Regions from separate parts of the Rhizobium sp. P1_B8 genome, predicted to be linked through region 3. Evidence: predicted binding sites of a transcription regulator. Region 3 holds the regulator's gene; each other region holds the start of a gene.
What was found. Region 3 encodes PhoB, which activates phosphate uptake and scavenging genes when phosphate is short. Its sites were predicted from a motif close to TGTCATNNANCTGTCAT; they were not measured.
Positions count from the first base shown of each region.

Region 1: the regulator PhoB is predicted to act here: its motif matches at 6,087-6,103, upstream of AC1D2N_RS13900 (alpha-D-ribose 1-methylphosphonate 5-triphosphate diphosphatase).
Region 2: the regulator PhoB is predicted to act here: its motif matches at 5,551-5,567, upstream of AC1D2N_RS10125 (DUF1045 domain-containing protein).

Region 1 covers NZ_JBFTZZ010000009.1:175,749-183,393, reverse strand. The annotation lists gene AC1D2N_RS13930 (glutathione S-transferase family protein) at 1-192, opposite strand, end outside; gene AC1D2N_RS13925 (23S rRNA (adenine(2030)-N(6))-methyltransferase RlmJ) at 255-1,124, opposite strand; gene AC1D2N_RS13920 (molybdopterin oxidoreductase family protein) at 1,141-3,345, shown strand; gene AC1D2N_RS13915 (NUDIX domain-containing protein) at 3,342-3,932, shown strand; gene AC1D2N_RS13910 (FAD-dependent oxidoreductase) at 4,000-5,298, opposite strand; gene AC1D2N_RS13905 (PadR family transcriptional regulator) at 5,303-5,923, opposite strand; gene AC1D2N_RS13900 (alpha-D-ribose 1-methylphosphonate 5-triphosphate diphosphatase) at 6,161-7,330, shown strand; gene purN (phosphoribosylglycinamide formyltransferase) at 7,327-7,645, opposite strand, start outside.
Region 2 covers NZ_JBFTZZ010000006.1:112,892-120,536, forward strand. The annotation lists gene AC1D2N_RS10105 (DNA translocase FtsK) at 122-2,467, shown strand; gene AC1D2N_RS10110 (GrpB family protein) at 2,464-2,997, opposite strand; gene phnN (phosphonate metabolism protein/1,5-bisphosphokinase (PRPP-forming) PhnN) at 3,018-3,614, opposite strand; gene AC1D2N_RS10120 (alpha-D-ribose 1-methylphosphonate 5-triphosphate diphosphatase) at 3,611-4,750, opposite strand; gene AC1D2N_RS10125 (DUF1045 domain-containing protein) at 4,764-5,459, opposite strand; gene phnE (phosphonate ABC transporter, permease protein PhnE) at 5,600-6,943, opposite strand; gene phnE (phosphonate ABC transporter, permease protein PhnE) at 6,951-7,645, opposite strand, start outside.
Region 3 covers NZ_JBFTZZ010000004.1:87,049-94,693, forward strand. The annotation lists gene AC1D2N_RS07280 (substrate-binding domain-containing protein) at 1-830, shown strand, start outside; gene pstC (phosphate ABC transporter permease subunit PstC) at 1,002-2,483, shown strand; gene pstA (phosphate ABC transporter permease PstA) at 2,480-3,802, shown strand; gene pstB (phosphate ABC transporter ATP-binding protein PstB) at 3,818-4,633, shown strand; gene phoU (phosphate signaling complex protein PhoU) at 4,678-5,391, shown strand; gene phoB (phosphate regulon transcriptional regulator PhoB) at 5,526-6,209, shown strand; gene AC1D2N_RS07310 (GcrA family cell cycle regulator) at 6,466-6,999, opposite strand; gene AC1D2N_RS07315 (aspartate aminotransferase family protein) at 7,419-7,645, shown strand, end outside.

The sequences.
Region 1 (7,645 bases), on a different contig from region 3:
CACGCTGTCGTATATCGAGACCTCGTCATCGGTCAGAAGCGTCGGGATCTTGCCGAGCGGATTATTGTCCACCAGGATTGCCGGTGCGGTATTGGTGTCGACCCGAATGGCGTTCAACTCCAGGCTCAGAAAATGCGCGGCCATCCGCACCTTGTTGGAATAGGGCGAGGCGGGCGAACAAAGGAGCTTCATGGGGGACACCTGATGAGATTGTGGAGCTGCGGCGCGGACTATTCCGCAAGCAGCTTAAGCGGTCAATCGTCCTTGACGGCCTTGTTCTCTCCGCGCAGCCAGAAGGCACGGTGCGAGGCGAAACGGTCTTGCGCCAGATGGTCCTTCAATGCGGGCAGCAATTGGTGCAACTCGTCCTTCAGCGTGAAAGGTGGGTTGACGATGACGAGGCCTGAGCCCGTCAGTCCCGTAATGCCGCGGTCGCTGCGAACCGTGAGTTCGGCGCAGAGCATTTTCGGGATGTCGAGGGCCTGCAGCGTCTCGTGGAATTCCTTGATCGGCGCGCCCTTCTTCAGCGGATACCACAGGCAATAGGTGCCGCCGGGAAAGCGCCGATAGGCCTTTTCCAGCCCCTCGGCCAGGCGCTGATATTCGTCCTCTTCCTCGAAGGGCGGATCGACGAGCACGATGCCGCGCTTCTCTTTCGGCGGCAGATGCGCGCCGAGCGCCAGCCAGCCGTCGAGCTCGGTGATGCGGGCATGGTGATCGCCCTCGAACAGCCGGTGCAGCCTGACGTAGTCCTCGGGATGCAGTTCCATCGCCGACAGCCGGTCCTGCGGCCGGAACAGCATGCGCGCAAGTTTCGGCGATCCGGGATAGAAACGGATGCCGCCCTCAGGATTGAGTTCGCGGATTGCCGAGAGGTAGGGCTCCAGCAGTTCGGAAACCTGAGGGCCGAGGTCTGCCTCCATCAGCTTGCCGATGCCATCGACCCATTCGCCGGTTTTCTGCGCTTCTTCGGAGGAAAGGTCGTAGAGCCCGATGCCGGCATGCGTGTCGAGCACGCGGAATCCGCCATCCTTCTTTTGCATGTAGCGGATCAGCCGCGTCAGCACGGCATGTTTCAGCACATCGGCAAAGTTGCCCGCGTGATAGATGTGGCGGTAGTTCATTTTTGCTGATGTCCGTATGAATTCGCGTCATGGGGAATTTTTGTGGCTTTTGGCCGTGCAAGCCTTGGAATATACAAATGCCATGAACATTGCGACCCCCATCCACGCCAAATCATCCAAGCCGGACAAAAGGGTGGGCCACACCGCCTGTCCGCATGACTGTCCCTCCACCTGCGCGCTGGAGGTCGATATATCGGAGGATGGCCGCATCGGCCGTGTGCGCGGCGCCAATGACCATTCTTACACGTCCGGCGTCATCTGCGCCAAGGTCGCCCGCTACGCCGAGCGGCTCTACCATCCCGACCGCCTAATGCATCCTCTACGCCGCGCCGGCGCCAAAGGGGCAGGGCAGTGGCAGCAGATTTCCTGGGACGATGCGCTGGATGAGATCGCCGAAGCCTTTGTGAAGGCCGAGGCAAGGGACGGCAGCGAGGCGATCTGGCCCTATTTCTACGCCGGCACCATGGGCTGGGTGCAGCGCGATTCCATCGATCGCCTGCGTCATGCCAAGCGTTACTCCGGCTTCTTCTCCTCGATCTGTACCAACCCCGCCTGGACCGGCTTCACCATGGCGACTGGCACGCTGCGCGGTCCCGATCCGCGCGAGATGGGCCGCACCGATTGCGTCGTCATCTGGGGCACCAACGCGGTCTCGACGCAGGTCAACGTGATGACCCACGCCATCAAGTCGCGCAAGGAGCGCGGCGCGAAGATCGTCGTCATCGACATCTACGATAATCCGACGATGAAGCAGGCCGACATGGCGCTGATCGTCAAACCGGGCACCGATGCCGCACTCGCCTGCGCCGTCATGCACATCGCTTTCCGCGACGGTTACGCCGACTGTGAATACATGGCGAGATATGCCGATGATCCCGCCGGTCTCGAGGCGCATCTGAAAACCAAGACGCCGCAATGGGCCGCTGCCATCACCGGCCTTTCTGTCGAGGAGATCGAAGCCTTTGCCAGCCTCGTCGGCACGACGAAGAAAACCTTCTTCCGCCTGGGTTATGGTTTCACTCGCCAGCGCAACGGCGCGGTCGCCATGCATGCGGCTGCCTCGATCGCCACCGTTCTCGGCTCCTGGCAATATGAGGGCGGCGGTGCCTTCCATTCGAACAGCGACATCTTCCGCATGAACAGCGCCGAACTGACCGGCCGGTCGATGAAGGATGCCGATATCCGCATGCTCGATCAGTCGCAGATCGGCCGCGTCCTGACCGGCGATCCGGTGGCGCTACGCCATCGCGGCCCGGTGACGGCAATGCTGATCCAGAACACCAATCCCGCAAACATCGCGCCCGAGCAGCGCCTCGTCAGACGCGGCTTTGCCCGCGACGATCTTTTCGTTGCCGTCCACGAGCAGTTCATGACCGAGACGGCCGAGGTCGCCGATATCGTCATCCCGGCAACGATGTTCGTCGAGCACGATGACATCTACCGGGCCGGCGGCCAGAACCATATCCTGCTGGGGCCGAAGCTGGTCGAGCCGCCGCCAACCGTGCGCACCAATCTCTTCGTCATCGAGGAACTGGCCAAACGCCTCGGTGTCGCCGATCGCCCCGGCTTCGGCTTCACTGCCCGCGAAATGGTCGACCGCATTCTCGAATCGAGTGGCTTGCCGGATTACGACCATTTCCTCGAATACAAATGGTTCGATCGCCAGCCCGTTTTCGAGGAGGCGCATTATCTGAACGGCTTTGCCCATCCGGATGGCAAGTTCCATTTCCGCCCGGACTGGATCAATCAGCCGGCTCCCAACAAGCCGCCGGTTTCTATCGGCGCGCTCGGGCCACATGCCGAACTTCCGCCCTTCCCGGATCAGGTCGATGTCATCGAAGTCGCCGATCCTGAGCATCCCTTCCGGCTCGCCACGTCGCCGGCGCGCAACTTCCTGAATTCGAGCTTCTCCGAGACCAAGACCTCTCGCCAGAAGGAGGGCCGCCCTGAAGTGATGGTCAATCCAGCCGACGCCGAAGCCAACGGTATCGCCCATGGCGATCTCGTCCGCATCGGCAATAGCCGCGGCGATCTGCGCATTCACGCCCGCGTCACCACCGAGGTGAAATCCGGCGTGCTGATCGCCGAGGGGCTTTGGCCAAACAAGGCGCATGTCGACGGCGAGGGTATCAATGTCTTGACTGGCGCCGACCCTGTCGCGCCCTATGGTGGGGCGGCCGTGCACGACAACAAGGTCTGGCTTCGCAGGGACCCAGCATGATGCAGCCGAAATCCCGGGTGAAGATCGTCAGCGAAGAAACACTGTCGAATGGGTGGACGCGGCTGAGCAGCTATCTGCTCGACTATATCGACCGCAAGGGCGCAACCCAAGGGCTGAAGCGGGAGATCTATCACCGCACGCCCGCTGCCTGCATCCTGCTTTATGATCCCAAGCGCGACCTCGTCGTTCTCGTCCGCCAGTTCCGCCTTGCCGTCCATCTCAACGGCGATCCCGCCTGGATGATCGAGGTGCCGGCCGGCCTTCTCGACGATGACCATCCCGAAGCGGCGATCCGTCGCGAGGCGATGGAGGAGACCGGCTATCGCCTGCGCGATGCGCGCTTCCTGTTCAAGTCCTATACCTCGCCGGGTGCCATCACCGAAGTCGTCCACTTCTTCGCAGCCCTCATCGACACTGCCGACCGCGTGGCGGAAGGCGGCGGTCTGGACGAGGAACACGAGGATATCGAGGTCCTCGAAACCCCGCTCGACGAGGCTGCGGCGATGATCGAAACCGGCGAGATCTTCGACGCCAAAACGATCGTGCTTCTACAGTGGGCACTGTTGAACAGGGGCAAACTTCGATAGCGGGCAGGGCGATGGAGGCCTGGTTCGTCAAGTTGCCTCGGGCGGATCGAGATGATCCGCGACCGTCTTAGTTTTCCCCGCGAACTCGCATCATCTGCCGAAAGGCGCGCCGCTTGAGTGCAGGCATCGCGTTGATGATGCGCATCACGCCGCGCATGACAGCGAGCTGAAGTCTGCCGACAATCGGCCGATGGGCCAGATCGCCGGCATCCATCTGCTTTTTCGATTCTCGGACTGCTTCGGTACTGTAGCGAAGCATCTCGACTTCGTAGGCATGTATGGCTTCGACGAGCGGCTTTCGTCCCTGGTCCGCTTCGACCAGCATGCGTCCAAGCAGAGCGGCGTCGCGAAGCGCTGTATTGGCGCCCGCGCCTCGTCCGGGTGTCATCGTATGGACGGCGTCACCGAGCAAAGTGACATTCGAACTCGTCCAAGGCGTCAGCGGGACCGAGGTCCTCACCTTGATATCGCGGATCGTCGACGGCTCCGTCATGCGGATCAGAGTACGCAAATGCGGATGCCAGTCCCGAGCGAGCTCCAGCCCCAGCTCTCTCAATTGTTCGCCGCTCAGGCCGGCCGGATCCCGCGGGCAATTCTGCCGAGCGCCCCATATGCCCCAGCCGATGCTGTCCTCGTCGAGTGCCTCGACGAAATCCGGCCAACGAGCAGCGACACTAGGGTCGCTTCGGCTGTCGACGAACTCGAGCGAGTGAATGATTGCGCCGAAGCCCATCGGTGCCATAATCAGCGACATGCCTTTGAACATTTTGTCCGACAGCAGAGCTTTCGTCTCGACCGTCATAGGAATTTTGCCCCCGAGCGATACGATTCCGGTGTCTTCCAAACGCGCTTCCGGCAAGCGTTGCCTGCGTACCGCGGAGTTCGTGCCGTCAGCGCCCACCAGCACATCTCCCGTCGCGAGGCTTCCATCCTGAAAGCTGGCGGTGACCGACCCGTCGGCGTTATTTGAGTAACCTTGAAGCGCTTTCCCGAAGAAGACGTCATCTTCAAGTCCCCTGAGCAGAACCCGCCTCAGCGTCTTTCGAATAACATTCCTTTCATCGTCGAGAGCGTTCGGGCCTGCATCATCGATATCGAAGCTCAGCACTTCGCCCAGCTGTTCAGTGAGCATGTTGAAATAGCGCGGCGACCTGGCGCAGGTGGCGACATAGAGATCGTAGAGTTCACCGGGGATACAGGCTTTCAGCGCTCGGCTTCCAGCCGGGCTGATGCCAACGCGATAACCACCGCTGTTGGTGTTCGGCGCAAGGTCGCGCTCATACACCGCTATGCAAACCCCAGCCTGCTTAAGCAGATGTGCGAGTGCTAGACCGCCAGTCCCGGCGCCGATAATCAAAACCTTCATGGTGCTAATCCTGGTCGAGTTTGGGGTCGATGGAGAACTTGGCGGCGATCTGCCTCAGCCACTCCTGTGTCCAGGTAATGCGCTGGGCGCTGAGGTCCCCGACAACGCTGTTGACCCAGGACAATTCGGTTGCGTGAAGCACTCGGAGATATTCCATCTCGAGAAGGAAGAGCCTTGGAACGGCCTGCGCTTCCTGCAGGACTTCGTCTATCCGGCGAAGTTCTGACTCGATGGCTTTTGCTCTGAGCTCAAGCTGGCTCGCCACATCATCAGGCGTAAGCAGAGGAAGAAATGACATGGCTGCGGGGAATTCCGGATATTCCCGCGTTAAGGTCGACAATATCGCCCGCATCCATTCCAGCGCGATCTCGCGGCCCTTCTCGGTTATCTCGTACACGGTCCGCTCGGGACGCTTGTCATCCCGAACTGTTTTCTGCGGGGTGATCAAACCCTCGCGTTCGAGCCGCTGGATTGTTTGATAAAGGCTCGCCCTCTGCGTGACATTGATCACCTCGTCCTTGCCGCGCTCCTTGATGAGTCGCTGCATTCGGTACGGATGCAGCGGTTCTTCCATGAGCATTGCAAGGACGGCGAGCGCGATTGGAGAGCGTTTGATCGTTTTCATAGTCATAGTATTACTAGTTATTTTATAACTAGTCAACGCGGTAACCAGGGGCGTTGGCTCCTGGACAGGCGCCGGCTGGATCTATGGCCGTGAATCCGAGGGGCGAGCGCATCCAACCAATTCCAAAGCGCAAGTTTCAGCTTTAAGGTGACAACGTTGGAAATTTCATACGACTGTCACGAAGCGGTTCTATCCGCTGCGGTTTGTCAATCATCGGATGCGGTCAGGAGAAAGCCCATGTGGCTCAGCAATTTCACCCTCGTTCTCCCAAACGAGGTGGTGAGTGAAGGTTCCGTGCGTGTTGAGGATGGCGCCATCGCCGAGATCAGGCCGGAGCCGGTCGCCGGTGCTGCCATCGATGGCGGCGGGCGGCTGCTGATCCCCGGATTCGTCGATCTGCACGGCGACATGATCGAGCGCGAGATTGCACCGCGGCCGAACGCGACGATGCCGATCGATTTCGGCATCCACGAACTCGACAAGAAGCTTGCCGCCGCCGGTGTCACGACGGCGTTCGCCGCCGTCTCCTTTGCGACCGAGAGCGTCTACGGCCACGTCCGCTCGCTGGAGACCACCTCCGCAGTGATCGAGGGCATCAACCGCCTGCGCGATGATCTGCTGATCGACCACCGCGTCCATGCCCGCTACGAAATCACCAACGTCGGCGCAGCCCCAGCACTCGAGCGCCTCCTGAATGCCGATCAGATCGACATGGTTTCCCTAACCGACCACACGCCGGGCCAGGGCCAGTATAACAACCTGCAGAGCTACATCCTCAGCATTTCCGAGCGCCGCGCCGTCTCCGAGGAAATGGCGGCGGAGATCGTCGCCAAGCGCATCGCCATGCGCAACAATCCGGACATCGAGGCCAAGCTGAGGGAAATCGTCGCGCTGTCGCTGAAGCACAAGCTGTCGCTTGCCTCGCATGACGATGACAGCGTCGAAAAAGTCGCCGAGATGCATGATCTCGGCGTCACCATTAGCGAGTTTCCGGTCACCGCACCTGCGGCGGAGGAGGCGCGCCGCCGCGGTCTCTGGACGCTGATGGGTGCGCCGAACGCGCTGCGCGGCCAGTCTATGTCGGGCAATCTCAGCGCGCTCGATGCCGCCAAGGCTGGACTGCTCAGCGTCATCGCCGCCGATTATCATCCGGCTGCCTTCGTGCCCGGCATCTTCAAGCTTGCCGACATGGTGGAAGGCGGCCTGCCGGCAGCCGTTGCCATGGCGACTGGCAATGCGGCCCGTTCCGCCGGCCTGTCGGATCGCGGCGAGATCGCCGTCGGCTGGCGCGCCGATCTCGTCGTGGTCGAGCCGGGCGATATCAATCGCATCCGCGCCACCTTCCGCGCCGGCCGCTTCGTCTACAGCGACGGCACGCTGCATCCGTTAAGGGCTTTGGCGGCTTAAGCGCGGTCGCCGATGAGCGAAATCAGTTGAGCCTTGGGTGCGGCGGTCGCGGCCTCCGCGCCGACGGCTTTGCCGCCTTCCATCGCCACTCGACCTTCGGCAAACAGCCGCAAGGCCTGCGGATAGATCTGGTGTTCGATGGTGAGCACACGCGCGGCAAGGCTTTCGGCCGTATCGCCCAAGAGAACCGGCACAGCCGCCTGGCCGATCACCGGCCCCTCATCCATGCCTTCGGTGACGAAATGCACCGTGCAGCCGGCGATCCGCATGCCGGCGTCGATCGCCCGCTGATGCGTATGCAGGCCCGGAAATAGC
Region 2 (7,645 bases), on a different contig from region 3:
AAGTGCAGCGATTTATCCCAACGGGTCGTATCGGAACGATACGGCAGGAAGGAACTTATTAACCTTCCTTTTCTATCCCGGTAGGGTCGTAATTTGCAAAGCATGAGTGAGTAGCGGACGCATGCGTTTTCCCAGAACCAATTTGACTGATGCCGGAGATTTTTCCAGCGAGATTGAAACGGACCTTCCGGCGGAAAACCCAGGGGAGAAGCCGGCGCCACCCATCTGGCAGAGCAACTTTTCCCTCGCGCCGAATGTCCGTTTCACCCGTACGCCGGAAACGCTGATCAGCAGGCGGCGCGCGCCGAATGAGCCCGTTCGCGATGATTCGCAGATTGGACAGCAGGCGATACGGATAGAGCCGGTAGCCGTCGACGTGCCCTTCGATATCTATCTGCCAGAGCCGGACGAAATTTCCGTAGCACCGCATAGGGTCGAACTGCAGCAGTCACCTTTGCCTGACGAGCCCGGCGCGCCGGCTTTCCGCGCCAGCGCCGAGCTTTCCTCCATTTCGGATTTCGCCTTTTGGGAAGTCATGGCCTTCGAAGAGGCCGAGCCGGTTCGCGCACCGCCCTTGATATCGTTCCCGAAGACCGAGACCTCGCCCGAATCGATCACGTCGCTGTTCCGGATCATGGAATGGCGTCCCGGCCGGTCGGCCCCTGCTCCCGTCATCTCCCGCCCGCTCCCGCAGCCGGCTGCGATCTCCGCAAAGGTCGCTGTGCGCCCTCCGGCCGCCTCGTCCCTGGAAAGACCCAGGCGCATCGCTGTCGAGGCACCGGTCGCGCCCTTACCTCAGGCGGCGCCAACCTCTCAGGTCGCGCCAGCCCCTCAAATTGCATCAGCCCCTCAGGCAGCACCAGCGCCGCAGCGCACGCCGCCTGTCGCCGCGGTCCTGCCGTCGCCGCGCCTGGCCGCGCGGCCCGAAAGGATCGACGCATCCGGCTATCAATTCCCGCCGCGTGCCCTGCTGCAGGAACCGCCGGAACGCCTCGGCGAGATCATGTCGCAGGAGACGCTGGAACAGAATGCCGGGCTTCTGGAAAGCGTGCTGGAAGATTTCGGCATCAAGGGCGAAATCATCCATGTCCGTCCCGGTCCTGTCGTCACCCTCTATGAATTCGAGCCGGCGCCGGGCGTGAAATCGTCGCGGGTCATCGGCCTTGCCGATGATATCGCCCGCTCGATGTCGGCGCTTTCGGCCCGCGTGGCCGTCGTCCCCGGCCGCAACGTCATCGGCATCGAATTGCCGAATGTGACACGTGAAACCGTCTATTTCCGCGAGATGATCGAGAGCCAGGATTTCGAGAAGAGCGGTTACAAGCTGGCGCTCGGCCTCGGCAAAACCATCGGCGGCGAGCCTGTCATCGCCGAGCTCGCCAAGATGCCGCATCTGCTCGTGGCCGGCACCACCGGCTCCGGCAAGTCGGTCGCCATCAACACGATGATCCTGTCGCTGCTCTACCGCATGACGCCGGAACAGTGCCGCCTGATCATGGTCGACCCGAAGATGCTCGAACTGTCAGTCTATGACGGCATCCCGCATCTGCTGACGCCCGTCGTCACCGATCCGAAGAAGGCGGTCATGGCGCTGAAATGGGCCGTGCGCGAAATGGAGGAGCGCTATCGCAAGATGTCGCGCCTCGGCGTGCGCAATATCGATGGCTATAACGACCGCATGGCACAGGCCCGCGAAAAGGGCGAGACCATCCATGTCATGGTCCAGGTCGGCTTCGATAAGGGCACCGGTGTTCCGATCGAGGAAAGCCAGGCGCTGGACCTGACGCCGATGCCCTATATCGTCGTCATCGTCGACGAGATGGCCGACCTGATGATGGTCGCCGGCAAGGACATCGAAGGGGCAATCCAGCGCCTCGCCCAGATGGCCCGCGCCGCCGGCATCCATCTGATCATGGCGACACAGCGTCCGTCGGTCGACGTCATCACCGGCACGATCAAGGCAAACTTCCCGACCCGTATCTCCTTCCAGGTGACCTCGAAGATCGACAGCCGCACCATTCTCGGCGAACAGGGCGCCGAGCAGCTGCTCGGTCAGGGAGATATGCTGCATATGCAGGGCGGCGGGCGGATTTCCCGCGTCCACGGTCCTTTCGTCTCGGATGTCGAAGTGGAAAAGGTTGTCGCCCATCTGAAAACCCAGGGCCGCCCGGAATATCTCGACACCGTCACCGCCGACGAGGAGGAAGAGACGGAAGAGGAAGAAGCCGGCGCCGTCTTCGACAAGAGCGCCATGGCCTCGGAAGATGGCAATGAACTCTACGAGCAGGCGGTCAAGGTCGTCATGCGCGACAAGAAGTGCTCGACGTCCTACATCCAGCGCCGCCTCGGCATCGGCTACAACCGCGCCGCCTCACTGGTAGAACGCATGGAAAAGGAAGGTCTCGTCGGCCCAGCCAACCACGTCGGCAAGCGCGAGATCGTATCGGGACGGGGTGACGGCGATTAATCGGGCGCGGAGTGCGGCTGCGCACTCCACGTCCTCAAGTCTGCCAACCGCAGCGTCTCGCTGACGAACGTGGTTTTTCCGGCGGTGTAAAAATCCCAATCGCCGCCTGCCTCTGCGGCCAGCCGGCGTTTCAACTCGGCATAAGCCTTGGCTCTCTCGGGGTGAACCCTGAGATAATCGCGAAACAGAATGCGCTCCCGATGTCCGCGATTATCGGGTCCGCAAAGGTAGAGCTTGAAGCCGTAAGCTTTATGATCGCGGGTGAAAGCCCATCGTTGCTCTCCGGTATCGCCGTGGAAGACGAAATCGGCAGCGCGCACCACCTCGATCGCCGTCGGCAGGAACTCGTCGGATATCATCACGGCATTAAGGTCGATCTTCGGCTTGGCTGCCAGCCCAGGCACTGATGTGCTGCCGATATGATCGATGGAAAGCAGGCGGTCACCGAGCAAGGCGGAAACCTCCGCGCTGATCTCGTCAAACAGCAGTGGCCAAGAGGGATCGTAGTCGGCCACTTTGATGGCGCGCATGCCTTTTCCCTCGAGCCTGGTCAATGCGCCTTGGTCAGCAATCCGTCGAGGATCTCGATCATCTTCTGCTCGGCCTCTTCGAGCGAGCCGCTATTGTCGAGCTCCACCACGTCATATTCGCCGCGCACCGTCAGCGGTCCGCGGGCGAGCCGGGCCATGATATCTTCATGCGTCTCGCGTCCGCGCGCCTCCAGCCGGCCGGCAAGCACTTCGGGGCGGGCGGTGACGTTGATGACTTTCAGCCGCGGGAAGGCGGCCTGGAAGCGGTGAAGCGCCGAGCGCGAGCCGTTGGCGACAACGACATGGCCTCTGGACAGCGCCACCGAGACCTCGGCGGGAATACCGTATTTCAGGCCGTGCGCTTCCCACCAGACGGCGAAGGAGCCTGATTGCTCCATGGCGGCAAACCCTTGGAGGGAGACGGAAAGATGGTCCTCGCCGCCGGCATCGCGGTGGCGGGTGATGACGCGGCGGACGAAATGCACGTTCTCACGGCCGGCAAAACGCCGGGCGGCGAGGTTCATCAGCGTGTCCTTGCCAGCACCGCTCGGACCGACGACAACGACCATGATGCCGCGCTCGGCACCGGCTCCTGCGTGGGGTTCGTGCGGCATCATGCGACACGGCGTCCTTGGCGCCAGACGGAGCGTGTCACCGGCACGCCGTGCGAACGATGGACGCGGACAAGATCGGCGCGCAGCCCGGTTGCGATCCGGCCGCGATCGTCGAGGCTGACGGTGCGGGCGGGCGTCGACGTCACCATGGCGATCGCCTTCGGCAGGCTGATGCTCTCCACCTCATCGGCGAGGATGAAGGGCGCATGCAGCAGGCTGAGCGGTACGTAGTCGGAGGAAAGCACGTCGAGCACGCCCATCTCGGCAAGGTCGCGGGCGGCGATATTGCCGGAATGCGACTTGCCGCGCACGATGTTCGGCGCGCCCATCAGCACGCTCATGCCATGTTCGTGCGACGCCCGGGCGGCATCGAAACTGGTCGGGAACTCGGCGAGGCGCACACCGTTGTCGATCGCCTCGTCGACATGCGAGAGCGTCGCGTCGTCATGGCTTGCCACGGTGATGCCGCGTTCGGCGCAGACCTTGGCGATGGCATTGCGGTGCGGCGTCGAATTGCGCGCCGATTCTGCCTGACGCTTGGCGACGAAACGCGCGAAAGCCTCGTCGCTCAGGCCCCGCTTCTTCTGGTAGTAGAAGATATATTGGTCCATCGTCTGGAATTGCCGCTGGCCGGGTGCATGATCCATCAGCGAGACGAGCCGCACATGCCGGTCGTTTTCGAAATCGGCAAAATGTTCGAGCACGTTGTCGGCCGAGACCTCGCAGCGCAGGTGGATGAGGTGCTCGGCGCGCAGCCTGCCTTCCTTCTCCGCCGATTGGATGGCGTCCGCCATCTCGCGCATCTCGCCATGTTCGAAGCCGCCGTCCTCGTCCGCACCCATGCGCAGGCAGTCGAACACCGTGGTGATGCCTGACGTGACGATCTGGGCGTCATGCGCCTGGACTGCGGCGGTCTTGTTCCAGCGAATGCCGGGACGCGGCTGATAATGGCCTTCGAGATGATCGGTGTGCAGCTCGACAAGGCCTGGAATGACGTAGTCGCCTTCGAAATCTTCGCCGGCTACCGAGTTACCCTCGGAGATGTCGGCAATCTTCCCGTCGCGGATGAGGATCGAGCCTGAGAGGATGTCATCCTCGAGAACGATGCGGGCGTTGGAAAACACGGTCTCTTTGCTCATGTCGTCAGGTCTTTCAGCTTTTGGCGCCGGCAAGCGGCAGCCAGGAATGAACTTTGAACGGGGCACCGCGCGTCTCCTCGATGAAGACGGCAAGGCCGGAAATCGAAAGCGGCCGGCCGGTGAAATCGGCAAAACGCTCTGTCAGGATCGCTTTCATCACCTGAGCACGTGTCTCGGGCACTTGGCCGCTCAGCGTCATGTGAAAGCCGAAATCCTCCATGACGTAAGGATAACCCCAGCGCTGCAGATGGGCGCGCTGGCTGTCGCTGAGCTTCTCCGGATTGCGCCGCGCCATATCGGCCTCGGAAAGCGCCGCCCGGAACGGTTCGAAGGACCTTACCACTTTCGCGGCGAAATCCTGAAGAGGTTGATGAAGTGAACCGGGAACGAGGGCAAAAAAACGGCCGAGCTGGCCGAGCACGAGCTCAGGAATCTCGAAGGCTTGCGTGCGCTGGGCAAAATCCTCGGCAACGGTCATGAGATCCTCCTCGGTGACCGAGGAGGCGAGGGAAAAGGGCGCCTTGATCGTGGCGTGAAAGCCGTAACGGCGCGGGTCGGCAGTCAGCTCGAACTGTTCCGCCGCACCCAGTTGCTCATATTCCGGTGCAGGGTAGGTCTCGCCGGTGAAAGCATTGCGGCCGAGCCAGAGCGAGGCCGCGCCGGTCAGGGGATCATCCTTCGGCGGCGAGAAATAGAGAGCGTAGCGCAAGGCTTTTATCCTGGAGATCGTCCAAACGGGGAGGGCACTGTGCAGTGATTTGGCGGCGAACCGCAAGCAGGCTCCCGGCTAAAAGATTTCCGTGACAGAATGATGATGGCGGCAGCGGCGCCACTGCTTTGATGGATGGATCAGTGGGCTTTCGTGCCCATCAGCCGATGGCGCAACGCGTTCGAGGCGGCGTCGAAAATGAAGACGACGATCAGGATCAGAATGACCATGTAGGCGACGTTTTCCCAGTTGGCATTGGTGCGCATGGCCTCCCACAGTTTCAGGCCGATGCCGCCGGCGCCGACGGCGCCGATAATGGTCGCGCCGCGCACGTTCGATTCCCATTGGTAGAGCGTCTGGCTGACGAAGACGGGAACGATCTGCGGCATAATGCCATAACGATGAACGAGCACGGTCTGAGCGCCTGTTGATTTGATGCCTTCCCGCGGCTTGTTGTCGATATTCTCAAGGCCTTCGGAATAGAGCTTGCCGAGCGTGCCGGTCTCGGTGAGGAAGATCGCACCGCTGCCGGCGAGCGGGCCGGGGCCGAAGGCGCGCGTCAGGAACAGCGCCCAGATCAGCATATCGACCGAGCGCAAGAAATCGAAGAAGCGCTTCAGGATCTGGTTCAGCAGGCGGTTCGGCGTGATGTTGCGCGCTGCCAGGAAGGCGAGCGGAAAGGCGGTAAGCGCGCCGAGCAGCGTTCCGAGGAACGCCATGACGATCGTCTGGAAAAGCTTGGTCCAGACGTCGCCGTGCTGCCATTCGCTGTTGTTCCAGATATCGTCGAAGGCGAGCGACAGGTTGGATTGGTCGGGCTTGATGCGCGGACCGGAGACGATGAGGCTGACGACCTCGCCGACCGGCTTGTCGAAGAAGGATGATTGCGTGTCGAAGATGAAATTCGCCCAACCGATGAAACGTTTGCGGATCTTCACCCGGTCGACTGAGATGCTGACATTGCCGGCAAAGCCGAGATCCGCCAGCACGTTGTCATCATAGACTGTCATCCAGCCGGGTACCGGTCCGACGACTTTCGGCGCGCCGCTCGAAACTTCCACCGGGACGCTGACGCCATGCGCGGTGACGATCGTCTCGCTCCTCGAGACGGTGACGCTGCGGCTGGTGCCGCTGATCGAAACGGTGATGCTGCCGTCGGGATTGTTGACCAGCCAGTCCGGATGCGGATTGTCGCCGAGCGGCGAGAAACGCGGATAACGGATGTCGATCGAGCCGTCATCCCCAATGCGGAATTCCGGTTGAACGTCGTAGCTCACCCATTGGGTGAGATAGATGCCGACGCGCTCCCAATGGGCTTCGGCAAAAAGCTTGGGCAGGTCGAAGAACCACACGGCATAGAGGCTGTAGAGCAGTGTCGCGATGAGGATCATCAGCCCGCCGAAACGCTGGCGGAACGACCGGTGGAAATATTCCGGATAGCGCGTTTCTATCTCATGCATGCGGTTTGCGTCGATCACCGTCATGGCGGCCTCAATGTTGCAGGAGGAAGGCCTGCTCGCCGACGAGGCGGCGGCGCAGCCATGCGGAGAACTGGTCGACGGCGACGATCGTCACGAACAGCAGCAGAACGAGCGCTACCGTCTTGGCGCCGAAGCCGCGCGAAATCGAGAGCTTCAGTTCCTCGCCGATGCCGCCGCCGCCGACGGCGCCGATGATGGTCGAGGCGCGCACGTTGATCTCAAGGCGCAGCAGCGCATAGGAGGTGAAATTCGGCAGCACTTGCGGCAGGGCGGCAAAGCGCACGCGTTCCCACCAGTTGGCGCCGACGGCTTTCATACCCTCGTGGGGCTTCATGTCGATATTTTCGGCCACTTCGTAGAAGAGTTTGCCGAGCGCGCCGATCGTGTGCAGGGTGATGGCGATGATGGCGGCGACCGGCCCGATCGACAGGATCGCCGAAAACAGCCCGGCTATGACGATTTCAGGGAAGGCGCGCAGGAACTCCATCAGCCGCTTGGTGAAGATGCGCAACGGCCATGAATTCGTCAGGTTGCGCGCGGCAAAGAAGCTCAATGGGACGGCAAAGACGAAGGCGATGATCGTCGAGATCAGCGCGACGTTGATCGTGACGATCATCAGCTCGAAATATTCGGGAATGTAGAAGGCGCCCCAGACGTAGACACGGCCCCTGTCGAAATTGAATTCCTCGCCGCCCTTGTCGTTGA
Region 3 (7,645 bases):
AATTCTGCAAGGGCGTTGGCGAAGACACCATCGACATTGCGAACGCTTCGCGTCCGATCAACAAGAACGAAGCCGAAGCCTGCAAGGCTGCCGGCGTAACCGACATCCAGGAAGTCAAGATCGGCTACGACGGCATCGTCTTCGCAACCGACGCTTCCAACCCTGACGTCGCCTACGTTCCTGCCGACATCTACAAGGCCCTCGCAGCCCAGGTCGTCGTCGACGGCAAGCTCGTCGCCAACCCTTACAAGAAGTGGTCGGAAGTCAACCCGAAGCTTCCGGCTGTTGATATCGCTGCCTACATCCCGGGCGAAAAGCACGGCACCCGCGAAGTCTTCGAACAGAACGTTCTCGCCGCCGGCTGCAAGGCCTCTGGTGCAACCGACGTCATCGCCAAGGAAATCGCCGACAAGGCTGCCCAGGGCAAGGCCTGCGTCGCAGTCCGCAAGGACGGCGCTGCCGTTGACATCGACGGCGACTATCCGGAAACCCTCGCACGCATCGCCGCCAACAAGACCGGCGTCGGCGTATTCGGCCTTTCCTTCTACGAAAACAACGCCGACAAGCTCAAGGTTGCGAGCATGAGCGGTATCGTTCCGTCCACGGAAACGATCGCTAACGGCACCTACCCGGTTTCCCGCCCGCTGTTCTTCTACGTCAAGAAGGCACATCTCGGCGCCGTTCCGGGTCTGAAAGAATACGTCAACTTCTTCGTATCCGACCAGATGATCGGCCCCGACAGCCCGCTCGTCGAATACGGCCTCGTTGCCGCTCCGGATGCCGAACGCGACGCGATCCGCAAGGACGTCGAAGCCGGCAAGTCCATGTAATGACTTTGCCGGCGCGGCGCCTTTCAGCCCGCGCCGGCATTGCCTTATGTCCCTGCGCGCCGGCGGTTCTGGAGCTGCAGGGTTGGAATTCCTTCTCCATGATTGGAAGCTGAAGGCAGGCTGATGAAGCCGCCGGGCTTTTTGGGGGCTATGGGCCTGGGGACGTAACGAATGAGCACATCCATCATACTTTTGTGCCTTGTGGTGATCGGAGCCGCCGCCTATCTGGTCGCGCGCAGCCGGGCCACGGCGCTTGCCGGAGGCCGATCCTCCGCATTGCATTCACGGCCGGCCTATTATGGCGCCTATGCCGCGATCTGGGCGGTTCTTCCTGCCCTCATCGTCCTCTGCCTCTGGCTTTCCATCAGCCCCGGCATCATCCAGTCCTCGGTTCGCGGCGCTGTCCCCGACGACATCAAGGCTCAAGCCTCGGTCGAGCAGGATCTTGGTTATTCGATGGTGGCGACGGTCGCCCGCGGCCTGACGATGCTGACCGCGGATGAAGCTGCGGCGGTCTCCAGCGATCCCGCAGCCCTGCAGGCCAAGCTCCTCGAAAAGGGCGTGCCGCTTGCTGGCCAGCCGCTGCCTTACATGCTCGACGCCGCCAAAAAGCTCAACACCATGAGCATGACGAGCCGCATCGCCATGACGGCTGTTGTCTTCGCTCTCGCCATTGCCGGCGCCTTCTATGCGCTGCGCTCCATCGCTCCGCGCTTCCGCGCCCGCAACCGGGTCGAGCGCGTCATGCTCTGGGGCCTGCTGCTCGCCTCCTCGATCGCCATTCTGACGACGATCGGCATCGTGCTCTCCATGCTGTCGGAAGCTGCGCGCTTCTTTGCGGCCGTTCCCGCCATGGACTTCTTCTTCGGCACCGTCTGGGATCCGCGCTTTGCCGGCGCCGGCAGCTCGTCCTTCGGCCAGTTCGGCCTCATCCCGTTGCTGCTCGGCACGATCTATATCGGCCTGGTGGCGATGCTGGTCGCCGTGCCGGTCGGCCTCTTCGCCGCCATCTACATGGCCGAATACGCTTCGCCGAAAGTGCGCGGCGTCGCCAAGCCGCTCCTCGAAGTGCTCGCCGGGATTCCGACGATCGTCTACGGCTTCTTCGCGCTCGTCACCGTCGGCCCGTTCCTGCGCGATTTCTCCGCCCAAATCAGCGGTCTTCTCAGCGGCAACTATAGCAACTTCATCCAGGCGCAGAGCGTTCTGACCGCCGGCATCGTCATGGGCATCATGCTGATCCCCTACGTCTCCTCGCTGTCGGACGACATCATCACCGCCGTGCCGCGTGCCCTGCGTGACGGTTCGCTCGGTCTTGGGGCCACACGCTCGGAAACCATCAAGAAAGTGGTTCTCCCCGCCGCTCTTCCCGGCATCGTCGGCGCATTGCTGATGACGGCTTCGCGCGCCATCGGCGAAACCATGATCGTCGTGCTGGCCGCCGGTGTCGCCGCCCGCATCCAGATCAACCCCTTCGAGCCAATGACGACGGTGACCGTCAAGATCGTCAACCAGCTGACCGGTGACCTTGAGTTCACCTCGCCGCAGACGCTGGTTGCCTTTGCCCTTGGCATCACGCTGTTCTGCATCACGCTTTGCCTCAATATCTATGCGCTCTACATCGTGCGCAAATACCGGGAGCAGTACGAATGACGGATATTGTTTCTCCCACATCAGGCGTCACCGTTTCCAAGGCGCCAGTGCGCCGCGATATCGGCATCAAGCGCCGCTACGCCGCCGAGCGCCGGTTCCAGGCCTATGGCATCGCCGCCATCACCTTCGGTCTCGTCTTCCTCTTCATCCTGCTGTGGACGGTGATCGGCAAAGGCTACACCGCCTTCCAGCAGACGGCGATTACCCTGCCGATCGAATTCTCCGAGAAGACGATCGACCCGAACAATAAGCGTGCGACCGACCCTTCGGTGCTGATCGCCGCCAACTACCCGGTTCTCCTGCGCGACGCGATCGTCAAGCAGCTGAACGTCAATGCCTCGAGCCGTCCCGATGTGCGCGATGCATCCGCGATGCTCTCCAAGGGTGCGCCGGTCCAGCTGCGCGACATGGTCGTCGCCGATCCGTCGATCATCGGCAAGACGGTCAATGTCACGGTGCTCGCCGACGCCAATGTCGACAGCGCCAACAAGGGCCAGATCGATCTGTCGGTCGATGAGAAGAACCGCAAGGTCAACGACAAGCAGGTTGCCTGGATGAACGAGCTGAAGGCGAGCGGCGCTCTCCACAAGCAGTTCAACACCGGCCTCTTCGTCAATGGCAATTCCAGCCGTCCGGAGGCCGCAGGCCTTGGCGTCGCCCTGATCGGCTCGCTCTACCTGATGCTGATCGTGCTCGTGCTCGCTCTGCCGATCGGCGTCGCCGCCTCGATCTATCTCGAGGAGTTCGCGCCGAAGAACAAGCTGACGGACCTGATCGAGGTCAACATCAACAACCTCGCCGCGGTCCCTTCAATCGTCTACGGCCTGCTCGGTCTTTCCGTCTTCATCAACTTCATCGGCCTGCCGCGCTCGGCTTCGCTGGTCGGTGGCCTGGTGCTGACGCTGATGACCCTCCCGACGATCATCATCGCGACGCGTGCGGCGCTGCGCGCCGTGCCGCCGTCGATCCGTGCCGCAGCGCTCGGCCTCGGGGCGTCGAAGATGCAGATGGTGTTTCACCATGTTCTGCCGCTCGCCATGCCCGGCATCCTCACCGGCACGATCATCGGCCTGGCGCATGCGCTCGGCGAAACCGCGCCGCTGCTCTTGATCGGCATGGTCGCCTTCGTCGCCAACGCGCCGACGACACCGCTCGATCCCTCGACGGCTCTGCCCGTGCAGGTCTATATGTGGGCCAACGAGGCCGAACGTGCCTTCGTTGAGCGTACTTCGGGTGCCATCATCGTCCTGCTCCTGTTCCTGATCGTCATGAACATGGGCGCCATCCTCTTGCGTCGTCGCTTCGAGCGCCGCTGGTAAACGGAGTTAAACATCATGAACATGTTGACGGAAGCTGCAGTTGAAAAGGCGCTGGATCACAAGATGAGCAACGGCCCGTATAAGATGATCGGAAAGGATGTCTCGGTTTACTACGGCGAAAAGCGCGCGCTTTTCGATGTGAACCTGAACATCCGCGAAAACACCGTAACCGCCCTGATCGGCCCGTCTGGCTGCGGCAAGTCGACCTTCCTGCGCTGCCTCAACCGCATGAACGACACGATCGACGGCTGCCGCGTCACCGGCAAGATCACGCTTGATACCGACGATATCTATGATCCCGATATCGACGTCGTCGAACTTCGCGCCCGCGTCGGCATGGTCTTCCAGAAGCCGAACCCGTTCCCGAAGACGATCTATGAAAACGTCTCCTACGGCCCGCGCATCCATGGCCTTGCCATGTCGAAGGCCGATCTCGACCAGATCGTCGAGACCAGCCTGCAGCGCGCCGGTCTCTGGAACGAAGTCAAGGACCGCGTGCACGAATCCGGCACCGGCCTGTCGGGCGGTCAGCAGCAGCGCCTCTGCATTGCCCGTGCCGTCGCCGTCAGCCCTGAAGTCATCCTGATGGACGAGCCCTGCTCGGCGCTCGACCCGATCGCCACCGCCAAGGTCGAGGAGCTGATCCACGAGCTGCGCGAGAACTACACGATCGTCATCGTCACCCACTCCATGCAGCAGGCCGCGCGCGTCTCGCAGCGCACCGCCATGTTCCACCTCGGCAATCTCGTCGAGGAGAACGACACCGACAAGATGTTCACCAATCCCGACGATCCGCGCACCCAGGACTACATCATGGGTCGCTTCGGCTGATCTTGGCGACACCAAGCCTTCCCGTTATTCGAGGATAAAGCCCCATGGCATCGACACATATTTTTTCTGCCTATGATGATGATTTGAAGTTCCTGTCCAGGCGGATTTCCGAAATGGGCGGCCTGGCCGAGCAGATGGTCAGCGAAGCCGTGCGCGCTCTCGTCAACGGCGATACCGCGCTGGCGCAGAAGGTCATCTCCGACGACGTGATCCTCGATCACGCCGAACGCGAAATCGGCGACAAGGCGATCGTCACCATCGCCCGCCGTCAGCCGATGGCTTCGGACCTGCGCGAAATCATGGGTTCGATCCGCATCGCCGCCGATCTCGAACGTGTCGGCGACCTCGGCAAGAACACCGCCAAGCGCGTCATCGCCGTCCAAAGCACCGGCGTTCCCCGCAAGCTCGCTCGCGGCCTCGAGCATCTGTCCGAGCTGGCGCTCGTTCAGCTCAAGGAAGTGCTCGACGTCTACACCAATCGTTCCGCCGACAAGGCGAATGCGATCCGCGAACGGGACAATGAGATCGACGCGATGTACACCTCGCTGTTCCGCGAGCTCCTGACCTACATGATGGAAGATCCGCGCAACATCACCAGCTGCACACATCTTCTCTTCTGCGCCAAGAACATCGAGCGCATCGGCGACCACGCCACCAACATCGCCGAGACGATCTATTACATGACGACAGGCGCGCAGCCGGAAGGCGACCGTCCGAAGGACGACAGCGCCAACACCGTCGGCGCGGTCACGGAATAACCGCCCACACCCCGCCACCTGCGTGCGCGCCCGTCCGGGCGCGCAAGAGGTCGCAGCCAATTTCTGAATTTGCGCAGGATGCATTGCTTAAATCACCCCCGGTTTAAGGATCATGCGCGAGGAGACCGACACGCATGATCCCGAGAGTTGCAGTTGTTGAAGACGAGGAAGCCCTCAGCGTGCTTCTTCGCTACAATCTCGAAGCGGAAGGCTTCGAGGTCGATACCATCCTTCGTGGCGACGAAGCCGAAATGCGGCTTCAGGAGCGCACGCCCGATCTTCTCATCCTCGATTGGATGCTGCCTGGCGTCTCCGGCATCGAGCTCTGCCGGCGCCTGCGCATGCGGCCGGAAACCGAGCGCCTGCCGATCATTATGCTGACGGCGCGCGGCGAAGAGAGCGAGCGTGTTCGCGGATTGTCGACGGGCGCCGACGATTATGTCGTCAAGCCCTTCTCGACCCCCGAGCTCGTTGCCCGCGTCAAGGCGATGCTGCGGCGCGCCCGCCCCGAGGTGCTGTCGACGGTGCTGAAATGCGGTGACATCGAGCTCGACCGCGAGACCCATCGCGTCCATCGCAAGACCCGCGAAGTCCGCCTCGGCCCCACCGAATTCCGCCTGCTGGAATTCCTGATGTCGTCGCCGGGCCGGGTCTTCTCCCGCTCGCAGCTTCTGGACGGCGTCTGGGGCCACGATATCTATGTCGACGAGCGCACCGTCGACGTCCATGTCGGCCGCCTGCGCAAGGCGCTGAATTTTTCCAACATGCAGGACGTCATCCGCACCGTCCGCGGCGCCGGCTATTCGATGGAAGCCTGAGGGCTTTGTCCCGCTGCTGTCCGGTTTGCGCTGATGGCTGCCCCTCACCCCAACCCTCTCCCCGTAAAAAACGGGGAGAGGGGACGTGCCACACGAGCGCGCGCTGGGAACGGAGAGGGCGCCGCATGCCCCTTCGCCCCGTTCACGGGGAGAAGGTGGCGGCAGCCGGATGAGGGGCAGCCATTGGCACGAACCAAAATTGCATAAAAAAACGGGCCACTTGGCCCGTTATTTATGTCTGACGATAATAGCCCGCTCAGCTGGCCCGCGCGGCCGCCCGGCGGCGTTCGTTGACCGGCTGGTAGGCAAGCTTCTGGTGGTAGCTGCAATAGGGCGAATTGTCGGGGGATTCGCAGCCGCAGAAATGGAAGTCATCCTTCAGCGGATCGCCGACCGGCCACTTGCAGGTGCGTTCGGTCAGTTCCGTCAGGCCGAGGCGTCGGGAAATCGGCACGACCACGTTGCCTCTCGGCACGTATTCCATTTCCTCGATCGTTTCGATCTCGATCTCTTCCTTCAGCATGGTCGCGCCCTGCTGGCGGGTAACGGTGCGCGTGGCGACCCGTGAGGCATAGTTCGGTGCGCGCGGCGCCGATGTATTGCGCTTCGGCGTTCGTGCGGCGGTGTTGGTGCCGCCGGCCTTGGCACGGCCTGGAAGGCTCAGCCGGTGCACTTTGCCGATGACCGCATTTCTGCTGACTCCGCCAAGCTGCGCAGCGATCTGGCTGGCGCTCAGTCCTTCGGCCCAAAGTTTCTTGAGTTTCTCGACCCGCTCGTCTGTCCAGTTCATGCCCTGTCTCCACCTTTTGCGTTGGTGATGGCAGAATCCCTCACCGTTGTCCCGGGAGCTCCGAAACAAGAAACGCTTGATCAATTTTGGTGACTAGTTCCGCCGCATGCAGTCTAGTAATTGATCTTTAACCTAGTGTGAGGCTGACTCCGTGACAAGAGTCGCATGAATCCGGATGAATCGAATTCGTAGTTTTCCCCAACTTGCTGCCTCTGCGTGGCATTTCTGCAATAATGCCTGTTGAAGACTGAAAATGCCGCTGTACACCCTTGCTGCATACGCTAAGGGCGCAGTTTTGTTGACATTGCAGCGCGAAAAGGAAATAGTGCCCCTCGCCGCCGCAAGGCGGCATTTTTGATTTTTCGGGCCTGGTTTCCTTAGCCGGAGTCATTGCCCGGCAACTTGATGGAGATCGCGCCATGGCTGAAGCCGCGCCGCTTTATGACACCTATTCTCGTGCCCCGCTGCGGTTCGAGCGAGGCGAGGGCGTGTGGCTGATCACCGAAAGCGGCGAGCGATATCTCGATTTCGGCGCTGGCGTTGCCGTTACGTCAGTCGGCCACAGCAATCCGCATGTCGTGGGCGCACTGAAGGAGCAGGCCGACAAGGTCTGGCACCTGTCGAACATCTATGAGATCCCCGGTCA